Regions from separate parts of the Pradoshia sp. Z6_59 genome, predicted to be linked through region 2. Evidence: riboswitches for the same ligand, from Rfam matches in the RefSeq annotation. Region 2 holds a riboswitch; the other holds the start of a gene.
What was found. Region 2 has a riboswitch for preQ1 ahead of queF (preQ(1) synthase). Riboswitches for the same ligand answer to the same signal wherever they lie in the genome.

Region 1 (11,589 bases), on a different contig from region 2:
TCATACTAAAGCAAAGGAATATGGGATTGATAGCATAAAAATTTCCAATAGCGGAAGTGCTCCTATGCCTATGGAATTAATGAAGGAATATGAATCAAAAACGGATTCCAAGATTTTGGAGGGCTATGGTCTTTCGGAAGCATCGCCTGTTACGCATTGTAATCCTGATTTTGGTGTTCGTAAACCTGGAACAGTCGGAATTGCCTTCCCATCTACAGATTGTAAAATCGTGGATGTAGCTACAGGAGCTGAGGAAGTTCCGATTGGCGAACTGGGAGAATTAATTGTCAAAGGTCCCCAGATTATGAAAGGTTACTGGAATATGCCTGAAGAAACGGCTAATGCTCTCCGTGATGGATGGCTATATACAGGGGACATTGCCAGGATGGATGAAGATGGATATCTAACGATTGTTGACCGTAAAAAGGATCTAATCATTGCAAGCGGTTATAATATCTACCCTCGTGATGTAGAAGAAGTCCTGTATGAACATCCATCTGTACAGGAAGCAGTTGTAATAGGAGTTCCGGATGAGTATCGCGGAGAAACAGTCAAAGCAATTTTAGTCTTAAAAGCGAATGAGTCAGCTACGGATAAAGAGATTATAGAATACTGTAAAAACAATATGGCGGCCTATCGAGTGCCGACAATAGTAGAATTCCGTGATGAATTACCAAAAACAAATGTCGGAAAAATACTTCGCCGGGCTCTGAGGGAAGAAGTCAAAACAAAATAAGGATGACATGAATACACACGAACTGGAGTCTTGATGATGAAACAAAAAATTAAGAACACCAGCATTTCTTTATTTGAACAAAAGGGTTTTGCAGAAACATCCATACAGGATATTGTTGATTCTTTGGGTGTTACAAAGGGAACCTTTTATTACTATTTTGCAAGTAAAGAAGAATTATTGATGAATATTCATCTCGACTATATTAATGGGTTAATTGAAAGACAGGAAATGATTCTAAATACCTCGGGGAAAACCTGTAGACAAAAAATACACGATATAGCGTATTTACTAGTGAGTGATATTCGTACCCAAGGTTTAAGTGCAAAGGTGTTCTTCCGCGAAATGAAACTATTATCCGAGGATAAGCTGAAAAAGGTTTTGCCAAAGCGTGATCAATTTCGCTTTAATATTGAAGATTTAATTAAACAAGGGATAAAGACAGGGGAGTTACGCTCAGATTTAAATCCTACCATTATCACATTTGGTATTCTTGGAATTCTGAACTGGAGCTATCAGTGGTTTAACCCTGAAGGTGTTATTTCTGAACATGAATTAACAGACATGTTTGTAGAAATGATCATGAAAGGAATTGAAAAAGGGGAGTAGGAAATCACGACTCCCTTTTTTTGAATAAAATTGCTTAATTGGAGCTGGTCGGTGTATAGATTACGATTATCCTCCGATGCATACAGCAGGGAATAAATATAGTATGGATACTGTAAATGGGTAAAAGGAGGCCGCTATGGAATCAATGGTAACCGTCCGTTTTTCGGAAACAGATGCACTTGGTCATGTGAATAATACAAGTTATTTTATCTATCTGGAGGAAGCTCGTCTTCATTTTTTGAAGGAAATGGAACTGGAATTAAAAATAAAAAATTGGTCATTCATTTTGGCCTCAACTAAATGTGATTTCCTCTCTCAAGCCTATTTTGATCAAATATTAAAAATTAACACGACTGTATCCAGAGTGGGGACAAAGAGCTTTCAGCTTGAACATGATATTTACTGTGCCCAAACCGGTAACCCAATTGCCAAAGGGACTGCCATCCTTGTTCAGTTTAATTTTGACAAACAGGAAAGTGAACCGATTCCTGAAATGCTAAAAGAGAAACTGCTGAGGCTGGTCGAAGCTGTTTAATGAGTCCGATTTTTAAAAGAGGTGAGATAGGCATGAACCAAGGAGTTAGTAAAGATACGATTCCCGTACGAAGCGGAGAAGAATTGCAGCAGCATGTACTTGAATCATTTCTGCGGAGTAAGATTAGCGATTTGCCAGAAGAAAACCTCGAAATTGAACAATTCTCGGCAGGTCATTCAAATTTAACCTATCAATTAAAAATAGGCACATGGGAAGCTGTTTTAAGGAAACCGCCGCTAGGTCGTTTAGCTCCCAAAGCCCATGATATGCAAAGAGAATATAGCATCCTCTCAGAATTACATCCTCTATTCAGTCCGGCGCCAAAACCAATCCTTTACTCAGATGATGAACATGTTGTTGGGAGTCCGTTTTTTATTATGGAACGAAAGCAAGGTTTTATATTTGATACTTCTGTTCCTGAAGGCATTAAACCTTCCCGTGAACTCTTTCAAAATTTATCAAAGGAAATGGTAGCACGGCTTGTTCAGCTTCATAGCATTTCCTATCAGGAGACTAGATTGAAGGAAATCAGTAAGCCTGATGGCTTTATGGAAAGACAGACAAATGGATGGATAGCACGTTATGAACGAGCAAAAACAGATGATATTCCAAATATACAAGAATTAGAGAAATGGTTAGTAGATCACATTCCAGCTTCATGTGATGCTTCAATTATTCATTATGACTATAAATTAAACAATGCGATGTTTAATGAGGATGGGACGGAAATGGTCGGTTTATTTGATTGGGAAATGACGACGGTTGGAGATCCGCTCGCAGATCTTGGAGTAGCTATGAGCTATTGGGCAGAGGGGGACGATTCTGAAGTATTGAAAAAAGGACTGGGTAAGCCATCTGTTACGATTCGGGATGGATTTTATACAAGGGAACAATTTATTTCAGAATATGCAAAACAAAGCGGCCGTGATGTCTCCAATATGAATTTCTATTTAACGTTTGCCTATTTCAAATTAGCGGGAATCTGTCAGCAAATCTACTATCGTTATCATAATGGCCAAACAAAGGATCCGAGATTTGCCAACTTTGATAAGTATGTAAAAACATTGATTGAGCATGCTTATTCACTTACAAGGAATCGATAAGATGCTGAAAGTGCATGTCTTGCTGACCAAGGAAGATATTTCACCAGAAAAATTGGCCACAGGCAACAAGGTAGCTGTTGTACTGGATATTCTCCTGGCCACAACAACAATTGTAGCAGCGTTGCAGAATGGAGCAAAAGAGGTTATTCCTGTTCTTAATCCAGATGAAGCTATTAAAGTAAGCAGACAATTTGAGAACGGACAAGCCTTGATGGCTGGGGAATTACATGCAGAACCAATCGATGGTTTTATTTATCCAGGACCCGTTGAAATTAGCACACGTATCCATGGTAAAACCTTGATTCTTTCAACGACTAATGGCACGGTGGCTCTACATAAAGCAGCACATGCAAATCAAGTGTATATCTCCTCCTTGCTTAATAATGCTGCCGTGGCACAGGCGCTACTAAAAAGTAGCAAGGATAAAACGATTGTCGTGATTTGTTCAGGAAATTCAGGAGAATTTAGCCTGGAGGATTTCTATGGTGCCGGCCATTTAATTGCAAATATAACCTGTAGAACCAAACAAGAGATTGAGCTGAATGACGCTGGAAAAGCTGCATTGGCTTTTTATGACAGCCATTCATCAAATCCGTACTCAGTTCTGGCAACATCCAGAGTTGGATTGCTATTAACCAGATATGGATTAAAGGATGACCTTCTGTTATCAAGTAACAGTGGACGTTATGAGATTGTTCCTGTGTTTAAAAATAATCGCGTTGTACTAACGGTAAAAAAGGAGGCATAGGATGCGATTTCAAGAACAAGTTGCCGTGATCACCGGGGGTGGCAGCGGGATTGGAAAGTCCACCGCTCTGCGTTTGGCGAAAGAAGGGGCAAATGTCATTCTAGTTGGAAGAACCTTAGAAAAGCTTGAAAGCGTTGTTGATGAAATTAATAATCAAAGCCATCATATCCAGGCAACCTGTTTTGCGGCCGACGTTACGAAAGAAGAGGAAGTAACCGCGTTGTCAGATTTTATTGAGGATCATTTTATGGACTTACATGTGGTCATTAATAATGCAGGTGGTTCAGTGCAATCAAAAATAATGGATACGGCCGTAGAGGCTTGGGATATCGTTCAGGAAGTGAATTTGAAGAGTGTGTTTTTGGTTTCAAAAATACTTGGAAAGTTTATGATGGAGCAAGCTAACCGAGGAGGTAATAGGGCATTTGTCAATATAGCGAGTCTATCAGGTCATAAGGCTGCTGCTCATATACCTCATTATAGTTCTGCAAAAGCAGCTGTGCTGAATTTTACGAAGGCACTTGCTTTTGAAATGGCACCATATGGTATCCGTGCAAACTCCGTCTCACCTGGATTTGTTGAAACACCGTTGACAGAATGGTCTTTAACAAATGAACGGTTTGTGAAATCAATTGAACGCAACACAGCATTGAAAAGAGTAGGAACCAGTGAGGAAATAGCCAATGTTATTGCCTTTTTAGCATCGAGTGAAGCTTCATACATGACAGGTACAGATGTACTGGTCGATGGGGGATGGATGATTACGTAAAAGAGAAGGGGAGATGGATGATGGAACACTTATTAATAAAAGAAATAGGTTCAGTTTTAGTATTGACATTAAATAGACCTGAAAGCTTGAATGCTTTTAGTCCGGAAATGATAACAGGACTAATTAGTGAATTAAAAAAAGCGGATAAAAATCCTAATGTAAAAGTGATTGTTCTAAACGGATCAGGACGGGCGTTTAGTGCCGGCGGAGATGTAAAAACGATGGGAACCAAATCAGCAGCTACTACCTACGAGTATTTAGGAGTCATAAATGAATGTATTTTAACGATGAAGGAGATTGAGACTCCTATTATTGCGGCGGTACATGGTTTTGCGGCAGGGGCTGCTTTTAATTTGGCGCTTGCCTGTGATTTGATTGTAGCCGCTGAGGGGAGTAAGTTCGCTTTAAGTTTTTCAAAGGTTGGCCTTATTTCGGATGCAGGTGGTTCCTATTTCCTACCACGTTTAGTTGGTCCACACTTAGCGAAACAATTCTTCTTTTCAGCTGAACCGATACCAGCAGAACGTTTATATGAACTTGGGGTTATTAATAAACTTGTACCTTTAGAAGCTTTGCGTGATGAAGCAATTCAATATGCGACTATGCTATCCTATGGTCCAGGAAAAGCATATGGGCAAATGAAAAAACTGATTGATTATTCTTTTACGGCCACTCTCGAAGATGTCCTGGAGAGAGAACGCATCACTCAAACGATGATGATAGCCACGGAGGATCATCAAGAAGGTGTATCTGCATTTAAAGAAAAAAGAAAGCCGCAATTTACCGGCAGATAAGTGAAAGGGAGTATGTATTATGAAAGCCATTCAATTTACTGAATACGGAGGACCAGAAGTATTAAAAATGGTCGAATTAGATAGGCCGAAACCTGGTCCACATGAAGTATTAATTGAAATACATGTAGTTGGTGTGAATTATGCAGATACTGCCAGACGTGAAGGCCAATATGTTGTACCAACCCAGCTTCCTTTTGTGCCTGGAGCTGAAGTTGCCGGGGTTGTAGTCGAAACTGGCTCAGAAGTGACGTACGTAAATGTTGGAGCGAGGGTGGTCACGCTGATTGAATCTGGGGGATATGCTGAGTATGCTGTTGCAGACGCTCGGTCCGTAATTCTCCTGAAAGAAGAACTCGATTTAAAAAAAGTGGTCGCCCTCCCACTTCAAGGTTTGAGTGCCTACCATATTTTAAAAACAATGGGGCAATTGCAAGAGGGTGAAACAGTTCTCGTTCATGCAGCAGCTGGAGGAGTTGGGACTTTAGCAGTCCAATTGGCTAAATTAATGGGCGCAGGGAAGGTAATTGCAACTGCCAGCACAGAAGAAAAGCTGGAGCTTGCACGTTCTCTGGGAGCTGATGTATGTATCAACTATACAAAAGAGGGTTGGTATAAAGAAGTGCTGGAAGCGACAAACGGCCGTGGAGTTAATGTGGCGCTCGAAATGGCTGGCGGTGATATTTTTAAGGAGACACTGAAATGCTTAGCTACGTTCGGGAGATTGGTGATATATGGTGTCGCAAGTGGAGAACAGGCCGTAATGCACCCATCATCCTTAATGGCCAGAAACCAGTCGGTCATTGGATTCTTTCTTCCGCAAATTATGAGAAAGCCAGAACTGCTATTGCCGAGTATGCGTGATCTTTTTTCATTCTTAGAAGAGGGAAAATTAAAATTAATAATAGGTGAAGTCCATCCACTCGATGAAGCAGCAAAAGTGCATGAGTTATTGCAGTCTAGGAAAACAGCAGGAAAGATAATACTTGAAATTCGTCGTTGAATATTAATAGCATTCTTGTAAAGCATGCAGTTCTGGCATGCTTATTTTTATTGTAATAAGAGTATGGATAAATGTGATATTATTCAAAATTATTATATTTGTATAATTTATATTGATATTAAAATGAGTGAAAAACTATTTAATTTGTATTATGTGCCATTGTTTTTACTAGTTCTTATTTTGTAAACTATTATAGTGAAATAAAATATAAGGACTGAAAAAATAATGGAATGGAAAAACATATATCGCGGTATGTTAATGGGAATCAGTGATTTAATTCCCGGTGTAAGTGGAGGAACCATAGCGTTTATATTAGGTATTTATGATCGCTTATTATTATCAATCAGTGGCTTTTTTAGCCGTGACTGGAGAAGGTATCTGGGCTTTTTATTGCCACTCGCAATCGGTATGGGGTTTACTATACTGACGTTTAGCCGATTGATTGATTATTTGCTGGAACATCATCATGAACCGACACAATTCTTTTTTGTAGGATTAATCATCGGTGTACTACCCTTTATTATAAGACAGGCAGAGGTGAAAAAACACTTTACAGGAAAGCATTATGGGGTTGTCGTTTTGGTTGCAATCATGATGGCAGCACTAGGTTTCCTGAAGCCGAATGAATCTGTTGTTATATCTGAAGTAACGCTTTTATCTGGGCTTGGATTATTCTTTTCCGGCTGGCTTGCAAGTATGGCTATGCTGCTTCCAGGCATTAGTGGCTCGTTTATATTATTGTTGCTCGGTGTTTATTCAACTGTTATTTCTGCTTTATCAGATTTAAACTTTTCGATTATTATCCTTGTAGGGGCTGGAGCAGTGGTTGGCTTTATTGTGAGCAGTAAAGCAATCAGCTTTTTACTGAGGGTATATCCACATATGACGTTTGCGGTCATAATGGGATTAATTATTGGATCTATATTTGTGGTCGTTCCTGGATTACCAACAGGAATAGGTACGATATTGCTATGTTGTATAACGTTTGTGTCAGGTCTTTTGGTAACGAAAATCTTTACGAAGTAATGATTGAATAGGAAGTAAAAGGATTGTCTCGTACAATCCTTTTTTATTTTGTTTCGCCTGCATTGTTAAAACAATTAGATAGATAGGAAAATGTCGTTTACGTTTAGAATATTAAGAATTAAGCAGAGGTATAAATTAACTAACAACTTTACAATAAAAAAATATTGGAGGTTGAATTATGATACAAAAGGGACTGAGGTTTATATTTTTGGCATTTTTTATCTTAGCAGTATCAGCATGTGGAAGTGAAAAAGAAGAGACGATAAACGAGGAAAATAAAAAGAATCATACTACAGAAGATGTAAGTACCGATAATAATGAAGGTACCGATGATAAAGAAACAAAAAATGGCGTGGCAGCAAAAGGAGAAGAGCCATCTGTATCCTCTGAGGTGTATCAAGATCGATTTACTTCTGGTAATATGGGTGTGAAAAAGATACTATATGAAAATTTAAAAATGAATGAAACTAAAAATATTGAAGACGTAATCATTACGTTAGAGGGTATACAGTATGCTGAGATCACCCCAACAGAGGCAGTTAAATCAAAGTTCAAAAATTTAAATGAAAGAGACCGTATAGCGCTTACCCTAAAATTAAAGCTTGAGAACAATTCCAAACAACCATTGATATATCAATCCATCCGTTCTTTTTTAAGGGGGAACGATAATCAAATAATCTATCTTCCAGAAACAAATCTTGAGCCGAGCCAACAAGGAGAAATGGCTGCAGGAACATCTAGTGAAAAGCTTCATGTCTTTTTAATAGACAAGGATTTGTTTTCAAAAACGCGAAATTTAAAATTGGAGTTTGGACCATTCCTAAATAGTGAAGGTAAAGATTTATTTGATGGGAAAAAGACAGAATTTGAAATTCCATTACCGAAGTAATAGCCATAAAAAGAACCGTAATTCTGCTTGTCAGAATTACGGTTCTTTCCCTGTGTTAAATATGTTGCAGATTGTTAAGAATTAATCAAATCTGGAGTCACTAAGAATGCGGCCAATCTCTTCCATATGGCCTGTTTCATCGGAGATAAGATCTTCTAGTTTGACAACTAATTCAGTTAAGCCTAATTCCTCAGCTTGTTTCTTGCGTGTTTCGTAGCGATCTATTGTATCTTTTTCTGCCTGATAGGCAGATTCAAGCATTACCTTAACATCAGTGGTTTGTTTAACTTCTGCTGGTGTTACAGTTGGTGTTCCACCCAATGTACTGATTTTTTCTGCAAGATATAAAGCATGTCCCTGTTCATCGGCTATTTCACCTTCAAAGAAAGGTTTCAGTGTTTGTCTGTATAAACCAGAAACCATTGCCGCATAGCTAGAATACATGATTGATGCAGCATATTCGTTTGCTAGATCTTCATTTAAACCATCTATTAATTCTTTTAATTTTTTTTCCATTCTATAATCCACTCCTTCTATATTCTATAATTCAAATGTACCCTACTTTACTACATATTAAGCATTTTTTTTGTGGCAGGATTTTGAAATGTTCAGGAATATTTTTACATAATAAAAAGCCTGATCCGATAAAGGGCCAAGCTTGGATTATTAAGTCAGATTAATTTTGAGAAATTAATACGTTTATTGAGAGCATACATAATTGGAGCACCAATTGTCATGACTGCTAATTCTCCAGCTGCGGTTGTTGCCCATGCAAACCAGAAAGGAAGTTTCAAAACAATATTTAACTCTATAGCAATTAAGAACATGGTAAAAGTAAAAACGAATGTATTAATAGCCATCCTTGCCCAAATATTGCGGACAAATCGGAAGGTTAGAATGGTGATTGTTAATGCTAGTATGGATTGGCCAACACCAAATATTAAATCATATGCACCCATTGATGAGAAAAAGAGGTTAGAGATAAATACTCCTATCACAATCCCATACATGTATTTTTTATTAAATACAATCAAGTGATTGAACATTTCAGGTACTCGAAACTGAATGTTCGAAAATGCGATTGGCTGTACGATTATAGTGACAGCAATATATAAGGCTGCCAAAACTCCATTTACAGCAAGCGTTCTAATATTCATTTTTTTCTCTCCCTTAGTTTTTTATCGTGGGATGGTTACGAACCACGTTTAGTATTTCCGAAGACACCAAATAATCATAAGCATAATAAGATGCATAGTCAACAAAGGATTGTAGTTGGATCATGGCAAAACATCATCGTATAGTTATGATCGACTGGCATAAATCAATAAAAGACGCCGAGAGAAATCTCGGCGTCACAGATATTTAATCGTTAGTTTAATGACTTGGAGTTAACTTTTTTGTATTAATTGGCTTTATGTCATCCTTTTTAAAGATTGTTTTACGAATCCATGGAAGAACGTAATAGTCTCCACCGAATCGGCCGGCATTTGCACCTGCTACAAGAATAACCATTCCCAGTATGATGTAGAGCGGGTTAGTAGATACTGTTCCGCCAAATAAAAACATAAAATTCATTAATAATCCAAAGAAGGCAGCTGTAGTTGTTAAGACACCAAGCAGTAACCCCAGCCCAACTAGAAATTCTCCCCATGGAATTAGGATGTTGATTAACCCTACGTTAGGAATCGCAAATTTTTCAATGAATGAACCATACATCGGATACAGTGCCCCTCCGTCTGGACCAGTTACAGGATTAGCAACAATATTTCCAAGGAATCCGGATGCATCAAATGCTCCGCCTTTAATTTTCTCAAATCCATGAATCATCCATTCATAACCAAGATACAATCTTATAATCAATAATAGTCCGGAGGCATATTTATTAGTTCGTAACCAATTCATCATTTTAAATCACTCCCATATGGATTTAACTGGCTCTAATCCGCGGTTTTTAGTGCCAGTAACTTTCTATACCTTATTTATATACCATATGCTTGATAATGTGGTGTATTATCCCTGTGTTTCATTTTTTGTACAAAAATATGTGAACCTTTTAAGTTAATACTAAAAACAACTTTACAAACGTGATATTGTTCGTTCCTTCACAAACTTTTACGCAATTATCCATTTTGTGTGGTGTATAAGGATAAAAAAACAATACTCTAAATTAAATGACCTATTTAAAAATTTATATATAAGAGTAAAATATATTTAATGATAAAAGGTTAGAAAGAGAACATTTAAGGAAAATAATAGTATAGGTGTTTGAAGGAGGAATGGGAATGAGCTTACAATCAGTTATTATTGAAGCATTACATGTTAAACCGGAAATAAACCCTAAAGAAGAAATCAAAGACAGAGTTGGGTTCCTAAAAAGTTACTTAAAGAAGAGCGGAGCAAAAGGATTTGTTCTAGGAATCAGTGGCGGTCAGGATTCTACATTGGCAGGACGTCTGGCTCAGATGGCTGTGGAAGAACTGCGTGAGGAAGGGTTTGCAGCTAAATTTATTGCTGTCAGACTTCCATATGGAGTACAGCAAGATGAAGAGGATGCTCAGCGTGCTCTGCAATTTATTAAACCAGATGAAAATATTACTTTTAATGTAAAGTCTACTGTCGATGTCATTACGGATCAATACAAAGAAGCAACTAATGAAACATTAACCGATTTTAATAAAGGGAATGTGAAAGCAAGGCTTCGTATGATTGCACAATATGCTATTGGTGGACAAAATGGACTTTTGGTAATAGGAACAGACCATGCTGCTGAGGCAGTGACAGGTTTTTATACAAAATATGGAGACGGCGGAGCTGATGTTCTTCCATTATCGGGATTGTCTAAGCGCCAGGGCAGAGAATTGCTGAAAGAATTGGGAGCTGAGGAAAGACTATATATGAAAGAGCCGACTGCCGATTTGCTGGATAATAAACCGCAGCAAGCTGATGAAACAGAACTTGGCTTAAAATATGATACGATTGACGATTATTTGGAAGGTCGGAAAGTCGATGCTGAAGCTGCATTGAAAATTGAAAAGCAATATTTAAAAACAGAACACAAACGTCAAATGCCTGCATCCATTCATGATAATTGGTGGAAATAACTAACCAAAAAGTAAGCCTGTGATTTTCATAATCATGGGCTTATTCTATTGTAAGGAGAAAATGAATCGTGATTAAGATAACGATATACTGGTATAATTAATTGAAGGAAAATAAAAAACACGAATTGTTTTAGTTAATTATCTGAGGGTATAGGATATAATCTAGTATTATATTTATTTCAAATATGACAAATGTTCCATTTTGCTATCATATTGTATTGAAGATGAAACTTTACCGAAACCATTTTGCAATCAAATTTTATTACACTATATAAGTTATAA
Region 2 (11,589 bases):
CGGATACTACTCAAAGGGGGATTTTTTAATGGGTTGGGATTACGAATATGATGTAGTAGTAGTCGGTTCTGGAGCAACAGGTTTTTCTGCCGCCATTACTGCAAAAAAAGAGGGATTAAGTACACTGCTAATTGAAAAGGAAAAGCATTTTGGAGGAGCTTCTGCTTTATCAGGCGGCGGTGTATGGGTTCCGAATAACAGATATTTAGTTGAGGCTGGTGTAGCCGATAGTTTTGAAGAGGCTAAATTATATTTAGATTCCACTGTAGGTGATTTAGTAAGTGATACAATTAAAGAAACCTATTTGAAAAAAGGGATCGAAATGCTGGATTATATGCATAATTTAAGCCCACATATGAGATTCTCCTATGCAAATAATTACTCTGACTATTACCCGACACATCCGGGTGGAAAAGGGATCGGCCGGTCGATCGAGCCCAAAGTAATTGATTTAAATAAATTAGAAGATTGGAAGAGCAAGCTTCTCCCTCCTGCTATGGATACAAAAGGTTTCGTTATGACAGGACAGGATTTCGTTAAAGTGAATATGATCACCAGGTCCTGGGCAGGAAAAAGAGCTTCTTTAACACTTGGATGGCGATTAATTAAGCATAAATTATTCAAAAAAGATTATGCCGCATTAGGTAGAGCTTTAATAGCTCGATTGGCTCTAACTTACAAAGATTTAAACGGTGAAATTTGGCTTGATTCACCATTTGTTGATTTTATTTACGAAAACGATAAAGTAACAGGCCTAATCGTAAACAAAAACGGTAAACAAGTAACAATCAAAATCAATAAAGGCTTAATTTTTGGATCAGGTGGATTTTCTCGGGATCAAGAAAAGAGAGATAAATATCTTCCAAGTCCACAAGATGTGAGTTGGACAAGCTCACCAAAAGGTCAAACTGGTGATATTATTGAGCCTTTCGCAAAATTGAATGCGAAGTTTGGTTTAATGGACAGAGTTTGGGGTGCACCTACTGTCATTAATCATTTGGGTATGCCATTTTTCTTAGTAGCGGATAGAGGCTTGCCGAATATGATTATCGTTGACCAAGACGGAAATCGTTATATCAATGAACCGACTCCATATCATGAATTCGTTGATAAAATGTATGAGCATAATGAAAAAACAGACGGGAAAGCCATCACTTCCTGGATTATTTTAGATGCAAGGGCTAAGAAAAGATATATCTTTACCGGCCTCTTCCCTGGGCAAGATTTCCCTCAAGCATACTATGACAATGATATTGTTTTGAAAGGGAACACAGTCGAGGAATTAGAAAATAAATTAAATATTCCAAAAGGAAATTTAGTTAAAACAATGAACAGATTCAATGAATTTGCTCGAAATGGTAAGGATTTAGATTTCCATAGAGGTGAAACGCCACATGATCGATATTACGGCGATCCTTCTTTGCCAAATCCAAATTTACTTGAAATCAATGAGGCCCCCTACTATGCAATGAAAGTCTACCCAGGGGATATCGGCACTAAAGGCGGGGTAGTTACAGACGAATTAGCAAGGGTTGTCAAAGAAGACGGCACTGTATTTGATAATGTATACGCTTGTGGTAACTGCTCATCATCCATTATGGGTCATTCTTATCCTGGACCAGGAGCAACATTGGGACCAGGTATGACCTTTGGTTACGTAGCTTCCATGCACTGTAAGCATAAAAAATAAAGGACACTTCAACATCATGGACAAAAGCATTTGAATAACATATGAACTGCCCCGTAAAAGTTAGACACTAATCTAATTTTTACGGGGGGTTTTTTTATGGCAAAATTAACTGTTGAACAAAGGATCCAAGCAGTTCAACGTTATGTAAATGGATATGAAACCATGAATGCAATTGCGAAAGATATTGGTGTTACAACACGGGTTATCGGTGACTGGGTTCGCCTTTATCAAGCGAACGGTATAGAGGCATTCTTAAAACCCTATACAAACTATTCTGCTGAGTATAAAATGAGTGTACTAAATTATATGATCGAAACAGGTACATCTTCAATTGACACAGCTGCGATATTTAACATTTCATCTCCAGGCATGATTCGAAATTGGAAGAAGAAGTTTGAAATTGGCGGTTATGAAGCCCTTGTTTCTAAGAAAAAGGGGCAATCATCCATGAAAAAGAACACGAAAAAAACAATGAAGCCTGTACCGGCTGAAGGATCTGTAGAAGAACTTGAAGCACGTATAAAGCAACTGGAAATGGAGAATGCATATTTAAAAAAGTTAAACACTTTAGTTCAAATGCAAGAAAAATTACCAACCAAATCAAAGCGCAAGTAATTTATGAACTAAAGGAAATCTATGAAGTGGTGGAATTAATCAAAGTCGCTGATATTCCACGCAGCACTTATTATTATTGGGAAAAGTGTCAATACTAATTCAGATGCTTTTGTCTTTTTTCTTACGATTTGTTCGTGCGATTTGTTCGTGGGAAGATTTCAAGTCCCATAATTCTCAAGTTTCCCTTTAATTACTTCTAGATGATTCAGATTTCCCCAAAAGACACGTTGGAAATAATAACCTTCCTCTCCCCACCTAGGATTTAATCCTTTTTACGGTATGGAATGTATGAGATAGACTTTTTAATACCTGAAACAGAAGTAATAATTTAAATAATGATTAAGATGCTTTCGCCAGATGTTTTTCTTTATAAGACAACCCTTTCCCTAATAGATAAGCACCAATCATTTGCATAACCGTTTTCACGATAATCTGACCAATAATTGCCGCTGGTACAGCTGACCAAGGAATATACCCAGCTCCTAATGGGCTTAGTCCGACAATGACGAACACAACTGAATCTAATAAACCTCCAACCATTCCACTATAAAAGACACGCCAAGCCATCGGCAGTTTTAAACGTGTATAAATTTCTGTATCTGTTGTTTCTGCGATTAAGAATGATAGCGCAGAAGCTGCGACGATAATTAGGGTATCTCCTAATAAATACGATGCAGTAGCTGATAATACTAAGGCTAAGAAAATAAAACCATATGTCCTCTTACGACCAAGTTTATTTTGGACCAAATCACGGAAGATAAATGTTGCACCAATTAAGAACGAGCCCATTGGAATAATGAATATCCAAAATTCAAATGGCGCAAAGCGGGCTGTCAGTACATTTGCCGTTACAATTGATACTAAATAAAATAGAATGCGTATCATTTTGATCCTCCTATATGCTGTTTGGTATGTAAATATGTGTGCATTCCTTGTAGACGCAGCTTACAAGCGGGACACTCACCACAGCCGTCCGCTTTAATACCGTGATAACACGTTAAGGTCTTTTCTTTTACAAAATCAAATGCACCAAATTCATCTGCTAAGGACCATGTCTCTGCTTTGTTCAACCACATTAAAGGTGTATGTATAACAAATGCTTCTTCCATTGATAAATTTATTGTGACGTTTAACGATTTTATAAAAATATCGCGACAATCTGGATATCCACTAAAATCTGTCTCGCAAACACCTGTAATAATATGCTTTGCACCGATTTGTTTCGCTAATACACCTGCAAAAGATAAAAATAATAAATTGCGGCCCGGTACAAATGTTGATGGCAACCCACCTTCCGCACCATCCTTCACCTCAATATCAGCGCGTGTTAATGCATTTGGAGCAAGTTGATTTAGTAATGACATATCTAAAATGTGATGATGGACGTTTAATTCATTAGCGATTTGCTTTGCACATTCAATTTCTAATGCATGTCGTTGTCCATAATTAAATGTCACAACCTCAACCTCTTTAAATTTTTTTAATGCCAAAAACAAGCAGGTCGTACTATCCTGTCCGCCACTAAACACGACTAATGCTTTTTCTTGCTTCATTGATCATTCTCCATTCAAATGAAAAACAGCACTAAGATAGATGCGCTGTTCTTCTTAGTTTTTTATAGAGGGTTGCTAACAACCTCTCCCTTGGCTATAAGGATTTTATTGATATTTTCATAACCTGCAGTTAGCGATTATCAATTTTTTCTGGATATAAATCGTGATTCATTAAACGATAATTTGCTATTTCTTCAAACTTCGTACCTGGACGGCCATAGTTACACCAAGGGTCAATTGAAATACCCCCACGTGGAGTAAATTTACCCCACACCTCGATATAACGTGGATCTAGCAGTTTAATTAAGTCATTCATAATGATATTGACACAGTCTTCGTGGAAATCTCCATGGTTACGGAAACTAAATAAATATAATTTTAGTGACTTACTTTCTACAATTTTTTTATCCGGAATATACGAAATATACATGGTCGCGAAATCCGGTTGCTGCGTAATTGGACAGAGACTTGTAAACTCAGGGCAATTAAACTTAACAAAATAATCCCGGTCTGAATGTAAATTATCTACAGACTCTAATACTTCAGGTGCATAATTAAATGCATACTTCACATTTTGATTTCCTAATAACGTTAAATCCTCTAATCCTTCTGTTTGATGCCGACCAGACATAAATAACCCTCCTTGAATTAGATATCTAATCATTCCAAGGAGGGGCATGCTCTTTTTCTATAAAAATAACTACTTAGAAAGTCAAAAAAGCCACGTCCAATATATGGACATGGCGAGAATGACATGTATCCATAGTTTTTTATAGAGGGTATCCGCTATGAACCTCTCCTGAAATTCTTCAGATATTATTTTAATTATCTCTTATCATACCACACCCATTAATGGATATAAAAGGAAAAATAAAAAAGATAACTGATTGTAATATACTCAATAAAAAATCTCATACTAGTCTCCGCTATAAAGTTATTTACAATCCTTCTCCATAAAATGCTCATCTGACTAGTCCTACTGATTGATGGGATTAATCCGTTTTTTAATTTACGCTGCCATCTATTCTGTTTAAAAACAATGTCCTACTTAAACAACACCACAGAGGGATGGACCATTTATTTTATTCCGCTTGTTGAATCGTTCCTTTTAATACTTTAGGAAGATTAATATTACCATCCAAATATTTTCTTAAGGAAAACATTTTTGGTTCACTATTCTCCCCTACACCAACGATAAGACTTAATTCCTTTGGCAAATAAACAACTGTATGCAATGTTCCAAAGTACTCTTTATAGTAGTTAAAAAATAAAGGAGAATTGCCGTCATTAAAATGACGATACGCTGTTAAAGGAGAAAGTTCCTCTGTTAATAGACTGCTTACATACTCTTTACGTTTTATGGATCCTTGTATCTCTTTCTCATTTTTGTCTTGCAATGTTTTCGATTGAAAATGATTTGTACATATTAACGGAGGGCCGTAATTAAAAATCTGTTTCTGAGGAGAGGCTTCTACTATTACACCTTTTCCGCTCGGATCAGTAATAGAATAATTGTAGCAATATCCATGGGGAAGTATTGAAATAAGGTCGATTGCTTCTTCTATACTAGCACACTGATCCAATAGTATTCTTACAATTGTTGTCGCAAGAAAACCTTCTGATTTATGTTCACTGTTTACAAAATGTAATCCAACAACAAGCCCTTTTTCATTCATCCCATCAAGTCTGCCAATTACCTGCTGACTAAATCCAACACTGGCATAGCCATCAGCTGGTTTAGAGAAAACAAGTCTTGCATCATAAAGCTCAGGGCTAAAATCATAGTTTCGCACATAATAGTCATCCTTTATGAATGCCGTGCAACCCATTGCTGGAAAATTTACATCATAGCCACTATACAGCCTAATGATGGTGTCTAACTCCATATCCAGTCCTTCCGCCAAACCTCTAAGTTCCTCTAAAAGATTCGGTGACATGTCCTTTAGTATTTCTTTTGCTATCTTCGTATTTGAAGTAGTGCTCAAATCCTCAAGTAAACGCAGTTGATTTGAAAGCAGTGTCGACTTAATTTCTTCACTTTGCTTTAGCCCATATTCAAAAGGGCTTCCCTTTAACTCTACTAGTCTGATTATCAACTCTTCCATTCGTAATTCTCCCCTTCTTTGCTTGTCTCGATTGTAGTCCTCGTTACAAATCCAAATCATCTCATTTAACTATCACGTTCTCTCGAAACATTTCTAACTTTCTGGGATTCTTCACCATTCTATTCTGGATATTGTCTCACTAAAAAATAAGTAATTTAGAAATCTTTCTTGCCTATCTCTCATACTCACAATGTTCCAGAAGCACTTACTATAGCTGGATACCTTTGATTATACAGTTTATCTATATCCAAATAAAGGAAGTATCGTTTCACTATTTGTTATCCTATAAACCAGACTGGTATACAAGTTCTTGTATCGCTAATACTGGATATGTTACTATTTTATATACTTATATAAGATAAATCGCTTATCGGAGGAAACATATATGATTATCGATCAATTATCAAATGCTCCATTATATGATGGAGTGCATCCAAGATTAAAGAAAGCCTTTGCTTTTTTAATGGAAAATGATTTGCAGGCTTTGCCGGTAGGAAAGTATGAAATTGAAAATGACAAGGTCTTCGTAATGATTCAAGAGTATGATACAAAGCTTATTGAAGACTGTCGCATGGAAGCTCATTATTCATATACAGATATCCAATACGTCATTAAAGGCGAGGAAAGAATGGTTTATACAAATAAGGAAGATACAGAAGTCGTAGAGGAACAAAAAGAAAATGATGTAATGTTCTTAAATGGCGACGGTAACCATCTTATCGTGAAAGAGGGATGTTTTGCTGTGTTTATGCCTCAAGACGCTCATATGCCAGGTGTTTGTGTGCAACAACCACAAGCTGTAAAAAAAGCAGTAGTAAAAGTATTGTGCGATTAATGTAAGAGGCAAAATCATTGAGCTGATTTTGCCTCTTCTTTTGATTTAGCTCGTTTTGTATTCATTTTTGTTCAACACAAGAAAATATTTAACATTTTTAGGAAAAACGTTTGGGGTTTAACAAACGATAAGCCCTCTTGAAATGCTAAAAATCCCTTTTCTACTAGACGAAAAGGGATTTGGATTTTGGTTAAAAGATCTTTTTGAATGTGGTTGAAGCATGATCGGTCAAAATGTGTGCAGTAGACGAAAGCATATTCCCGACAATAAAGGACAAGATAGACAATTTATGTTCAATGACAATCTCCTCTAATTGGTCTATATATGCAGCATATGGCACACCTGTCAGGATACTCATTGCACCCGCTCCTAACATAATCCAAGCCGTTACATAAAGATACCGAATGATATCTCCAATCACATACCCATGTGTCCAGATGGAGCGATGCTTCAATTTTTGGTAGGGAATCCACATGAATCGTAAGAATCCCCATCGCCGATACGGATTGCTTTTTATATCCAAATCAGGGTTCATCCAATAGGTGCCGAAGAGATATCCTATTATCACGGATATCCCATGTACATAGTGCTGTGAACTGATCAACACGGCCCCGATTCCAATTGCTAAAAATATTAGATTAATTTTCTTATGCGCTCTCCCGTTTGCCATCCTAATCCTCCGTTTTGTTCTCTTATGGCGGCTCTATTGAACCAGCCATTGTTTTCCATTATAGGGGATAATCAGAGCAGGGAACACATTTTCGCTCAAAACAAACGTTCGCTCTTTCATTCGTCGCTGGAAAAATAAAAAAAGCCAAGAATCTTGGCTTTCATAGAGCTTTTGTTTAGACACGAAACAGCGTTGTAGGATGAATTTTCCCAGATTTAAAAGCTCCCTTACTTTTGTTGAATAAAAGAAATAATATCAATATATAAGGCTGTCATTTCTTCAGGTGTTTTATCTAGACCATTTTGGACCCATTGTTCGATTAATCCTAAAAAAGCAGATGTAATAAACGATAAAAAATAGTCCATAGAACCTATTAACCTTGTGTGAATGCTTTCGTTCTTCTCTAAATTAATACGTACTTTTTCTGCAAAGGCATCTCTAAACCTAATGTGAAAACCTGCTCTGCCATGATTGCTTAAAAATATTTTTAATAATGGAGCATGCATTTTTATGAAGCTGAATAAAGTTGCAGCTAATTGCTCTTGGTCTTTTTCAAATGTATATATAGATGAATATCCAGATTGTAATTGGTCAATATGTTTTCCTAAGTCTCTAAACAATTGTTGTTCGATTTGGTCAAGCAAATCAAATTTATCTAGATAATGTAAATAAAATGTTCCGCGATTTATATGTGCTGTTTTTGCAATATCTCCTATCGTAATCGTTTCAAACGGCTTATTCTCTAGAATTTGTAAAAATGACCGTTGAATAAGTTGTTTAGTTTTACGATTTTTTTCTTCATAAATACTCATAAAAAACCCTCTATTCCCAAAAATGAACATGCTGTTTACTTTTGTTTATTGCTTCTGTTTACACCTTAATTATAAAATGAATAAATATTACGGAACAATATGTTGTTTACTAAGAAAGGAAGAAAATGATTGAGATTATTTAAAGAAAAATTAGCATGGGCAGCTCCTATTGCAGTTATATTAATAATTGCTCTATTCTCATTAAACTTATTTGCACAGGGAAACCCAAAAGTAAGAAATTTACCGGTTGCACTTATTATAAATGATCAAGGTGTACATGTGGACGCTGTGGAATCAGCTGTTGAACAAATGAGTAAAGGCACTGACGGCGAAGAACCGATGTTAGCTTTTACAAATGAAAAGGAAGAAAATATTGAAGAAGCGTTTGATGATAAAGAGTATTATGCAGCTTTAGTCATTCCTGAAGGGTATAATGATTCCTTGCAGAATGCGATATCAAACAACTCTCCAGCAACTTTACAGGTATATATTAACCAAGGTTATAACATAACAGGTGCAAATTATGCGAAGACTGCTTTAACAGCTTTGATTACTCAATTAAACAACCAATATTCTTCAAATTTTGTTGCGCAAATGGACGGTCAACAAATAGAGGCTAACAAGGCATCTGTGCTTGTGAATCCGATTGTTTCTGAAGAAAAAGTATTCAATGCCGTTACAGCCTCAACTGCAAACGGAAGTGCTCCAACCTTAATGGCAGTGCCTGCCTGGGTAGGTGCCTTAATCGGTGGCTTCATTGTATTCTTAGCTTCATCAAACATTTTGAAAAAAGAATTGTTAACACGTAAACAGGCCTTACACCTAATGGGAGGTCAAGCATTATTCGGCATAATTATTGCCCTATTCTCTGGTTTTACCGTTGCAACGCTTGGTTTAATCGCTGGTATTAATATGCCTAGCTACTTCTTGGTTGGTTCATTCGTATCATTTGCAGCCTTCTGTTTCTTCTTATTAGTTTCTGGGGTAACTGCCTGGATTGGTAAACCGGCCATTACATTATTCATGGTTGTCATGTTATTGGGAATGGGAGTTTTAATGACACCACAAGAAATGCTACCTGATTTCTTTGTAAACTTCATTCGCCCTTGGGTTCCTATCCGCTTTGCATCTGAAGGATTACGTGAAATTTTCTATTTCGGCAGCGGCTTCTACACTGGCCAGTCATTTAACATTATTTTAGGAATTGGTATTGCAGGGTTAATGATGTACGTATCGTCTGTATTTAAACCTGTGCGTGCACAAAGAACTGGTACTAAATAAGCGTATTTAGAATGATGTGCTATGACAACATTCTAAATATTTGACTTCAGTCTGTCCAACTAGATCTGCCCTTTTAAGCGTCTTATATAAATAAAGCATGAATAGAGGCAGGGACATCACTAGATTCAAAATCAAAGCCGGCAGAATTTTACTCGTCGTAAAATTCTACCGGCTTTTTTGTTCATTCGTAGATTTGTCTCAGCTTTTTATTATAATTCTACAAATTTAAGACCGCATCATATGCTTCGTGTACCGCATCGAGTACTTTCCTAACCTTCACGCTATCACCAACGTTAACAATATTCGTTTTGTTTTTTAAAGAGTGATATAGATGATCGTTAGGCGAAAATCCTGCAGCTACCACAACACTATCACAATCGATCCATTCTTTATTGCCATTTACCTCAATTTCCACAGCCCGATCTTGTACTTCTGTTACTTTTGAAGATGTTTTAAACGTGATATTTGGGTGTTGCAAAAGCTGGTTTAACATCATTGCATTTTGTATAAATAACGGTTCAGGTAACATTTTTTCAGCCATTTCGATAATAGTCACCTGCATTCCTTTATTTGCAAGCACCACTGCGGTTTCACAGCCGACTAGCCCGCCGCCAATAACCGATATCTTATTTCCAAGAAGAGCCTGATTTTGCAGTACGTCTGTTGCTGTGTAAACATGGCTCTTATTCAGCCCCTTGATTGCGCTTGGCATAATTGGATTGCCCCCGGTAGCATGAACGACCAAATCTGCTTTATAGGTTAAAATCGCCTCTTCCGTTGCCTCTTTACAATACTTTATCGAGATATTTAACCGGTCAAGTTTTGTCCGATAATAATCAAGAATTTTCATTCCGTCCCGCTTAAACGGAGGCATACAGGCATTATGAAAGTTCCCTCCTAGATAGGCTTTTTTCTCCCATATTTCCACATCATGACCTGCTTCTGCAGCAGTTATGGCAGCTTGACAGCCACCAGGACCCGCACCTATCACCAGAACACGCTTCGGTTCATTTGCTGCTTTCAATTCTTTCAATCCCTCATAGCCCGTAAGAGGATTGACGGCGCAGTTTATGCTCTTTCCAGCAGAAACGGTAGCAATACAGCCTTCATTACAATAAATGCAATGTCTGATTTCGTCCGTTCTATTTTCCATCACTTTCTTTGGAAAATTAGGATCTGCCAAAAACTCTCTTCCAACTCCTGCGATATCAATCCAACCATTTCGAAGTGCTGCTTCAGCCTTTTCAATGTCACCTAAGCGCCCATTTGAAAGAACTGGCAAAGACGTGACAGCTTTGATTTTAGCAGATGAAATCATTTGCGGAACCATATCCTGCTGGTAAATAGGCGGCATTGCCATGTACCAATTATCATGACAGCCAGCGTCAACATGTAATGCATGGACACCCTTGCTTTCTAATAGTTTGGCAATCTCTATTCCTTCTTCAATTCCCCTGTACCCTTCTTCCACTGGCAAGAAATGATCCGGGGTGAATTTAACAAGGAGGGGAAAATCACTTCCAAGGTCTTCCTTGATGACATCGATTATTTCTATTAAAAATCTCATCCGGTTTTCAAAGCTTCCACCATACTCATCCTTTCGGATATTCCATCGTTTGGTCATGAATTTATCTGTCAGATACCCGCCATAAGCATGGATTTCAATGGCGTCTGCTCCTGCTCTCTTCGCTAATTTCACTGTTCGGGAAATTTCAGCTTGTATAAACTTAATTTCATCAATCATCAATTCCTCAAAGGTTATTTTAGCACCGGGATATAATGGTGTAGCTGAGGCAGATGCAGGCCTTACCCTGCCCTCTCCTATCCCTCCCAATCCAATTCCGGGCACTACTTGAAGGCAGATTTTACAATCAAATTCATGGGCCCTGTCTACTAGCTCTTTAAAGCCTGCAAAGCTTTCTTCTGTCAATGTGGATGCAGGGGTATGGCCATCTATAGTTTCTGTTGCAATAACGGTTGTCATCACCATCGATGCTCCGCCCTTCGCTCTGGCAACATAGTAATCTA

Region 1: linked by a shared signal. The riboswitch ahead of AC4D4B_RS15110 (QueT transporter family protein) and the one ahead of queF (preQ(1) synthase) in region 2 are both predicted to bind preQ1.

The regions. Positions count from the first base shown of each region.
Region 1 covers NZ_JBZCPP010000016.1:56,435-68,023, reverse strand. The annotation lists gene AC4D4B_RS15165 (long-chain-fatty-acid--CoA ligase) at 1-736, shown strand, start outside; gene AC4D4B_RS15160 (TetR/AcrR family transcriptional regulator) at 773-1,342, shown strand; gene AC4D4B_RS15155 (acyl-CoA thioesterase) at 1,479-1,877, shown strand; gene AC4D4B_RS15150 (phosphotransferase family protein) at 1,910-2,980, shown strand; gene AC4D4B_RS15145 (2-phosphosulfolactate phosphatase) at 2,982-3,728, shown strand; gene AC4D4B_RS15140 (SDR family NAD(P)-dependent oxidoreductase) at 3,730-4,497, shown strand; gene AC4D4B_RS15135 (enoyl-CoA hydratase/isomerase family protein) at 4,482-5,291, shown strand; gene AC4D4B_RS15130 (quinone oxidoreductase family protein) at 5,311-6,291, shown strand; gene AC4D4B_RS15125 (DUF368 domain-containing protein) at 6,517-7,317, shown strand; gene AC4D4B_RS15120 (DUF5068 domain-containing protein) at 7,496-8,206, shown strand; gene AC4D4B_RS15115 (ferritin-like domain-containing protein) at 8,288-8,722, opposite strand; gene AC4D4B_RS15110 (QueT transporter family protein) at 8,878-9,363, opposite strand; PreQ1 riboswitch class I at 9,371-9,415, opposite strand; gene AC4D4B_RS15105 (DoxX family membrane protein) at 9,581-10,111, opposite strand; gene nadE (NAD(+) synthase) at 10,489-11,307, shown strand.
Region 2 covers NZ_JBZCPP010000001.1:285,802-297,390, reverse strand. The annotation lists gene AC4D4B_RS01520 (FAD-dependent oxidoreductase) at 29-1,690, shown strand; gene AC4D4B_RS01515 (transposase) at 1,787-2,305, shown strand; gene AC4D4B_RS01510 (VUT family protein) at 2,645-3,187, opposite strand; gene queC (7-cyano-7-deazaguanine synthase QueC) at 3,187-3,858, opposite strand; PreQ1 riboswitch class I at 3,907-3,950, opposite strand; gene queF (preQ(1) synthase) at 3,989-4,489, opposite strand; PreQ1 riboswitch class I at 4,615-4,661, opposite strand; gene AC4D4B_RS01495 (C45 family autoproteolytic acyltransferase/hydrolase) at 4,941-5,963, opposite strand; gene AC4D4B_RS01490 (NanQ anomerase/TabA/YiaL family protein) at 6,349-6,798, shown strand; gene AC4D4B_RS01485 (metal-binding protein) at 6,989-7,468, opposite strand; gene AC4D4B_RS01480 (TetR/AcrR family transcriptional regulator) at 7,696-8,280, opposite strand; gene AC4D4B_RS01475 (YhgE/Pip domain-containing protein) at 8,410-9,561, shown strand; gene AC4D4B_RS01470 (NAD(P)/FAD-dependent oxidoreductase) at 9,779-11,589, opposite strand, start outside.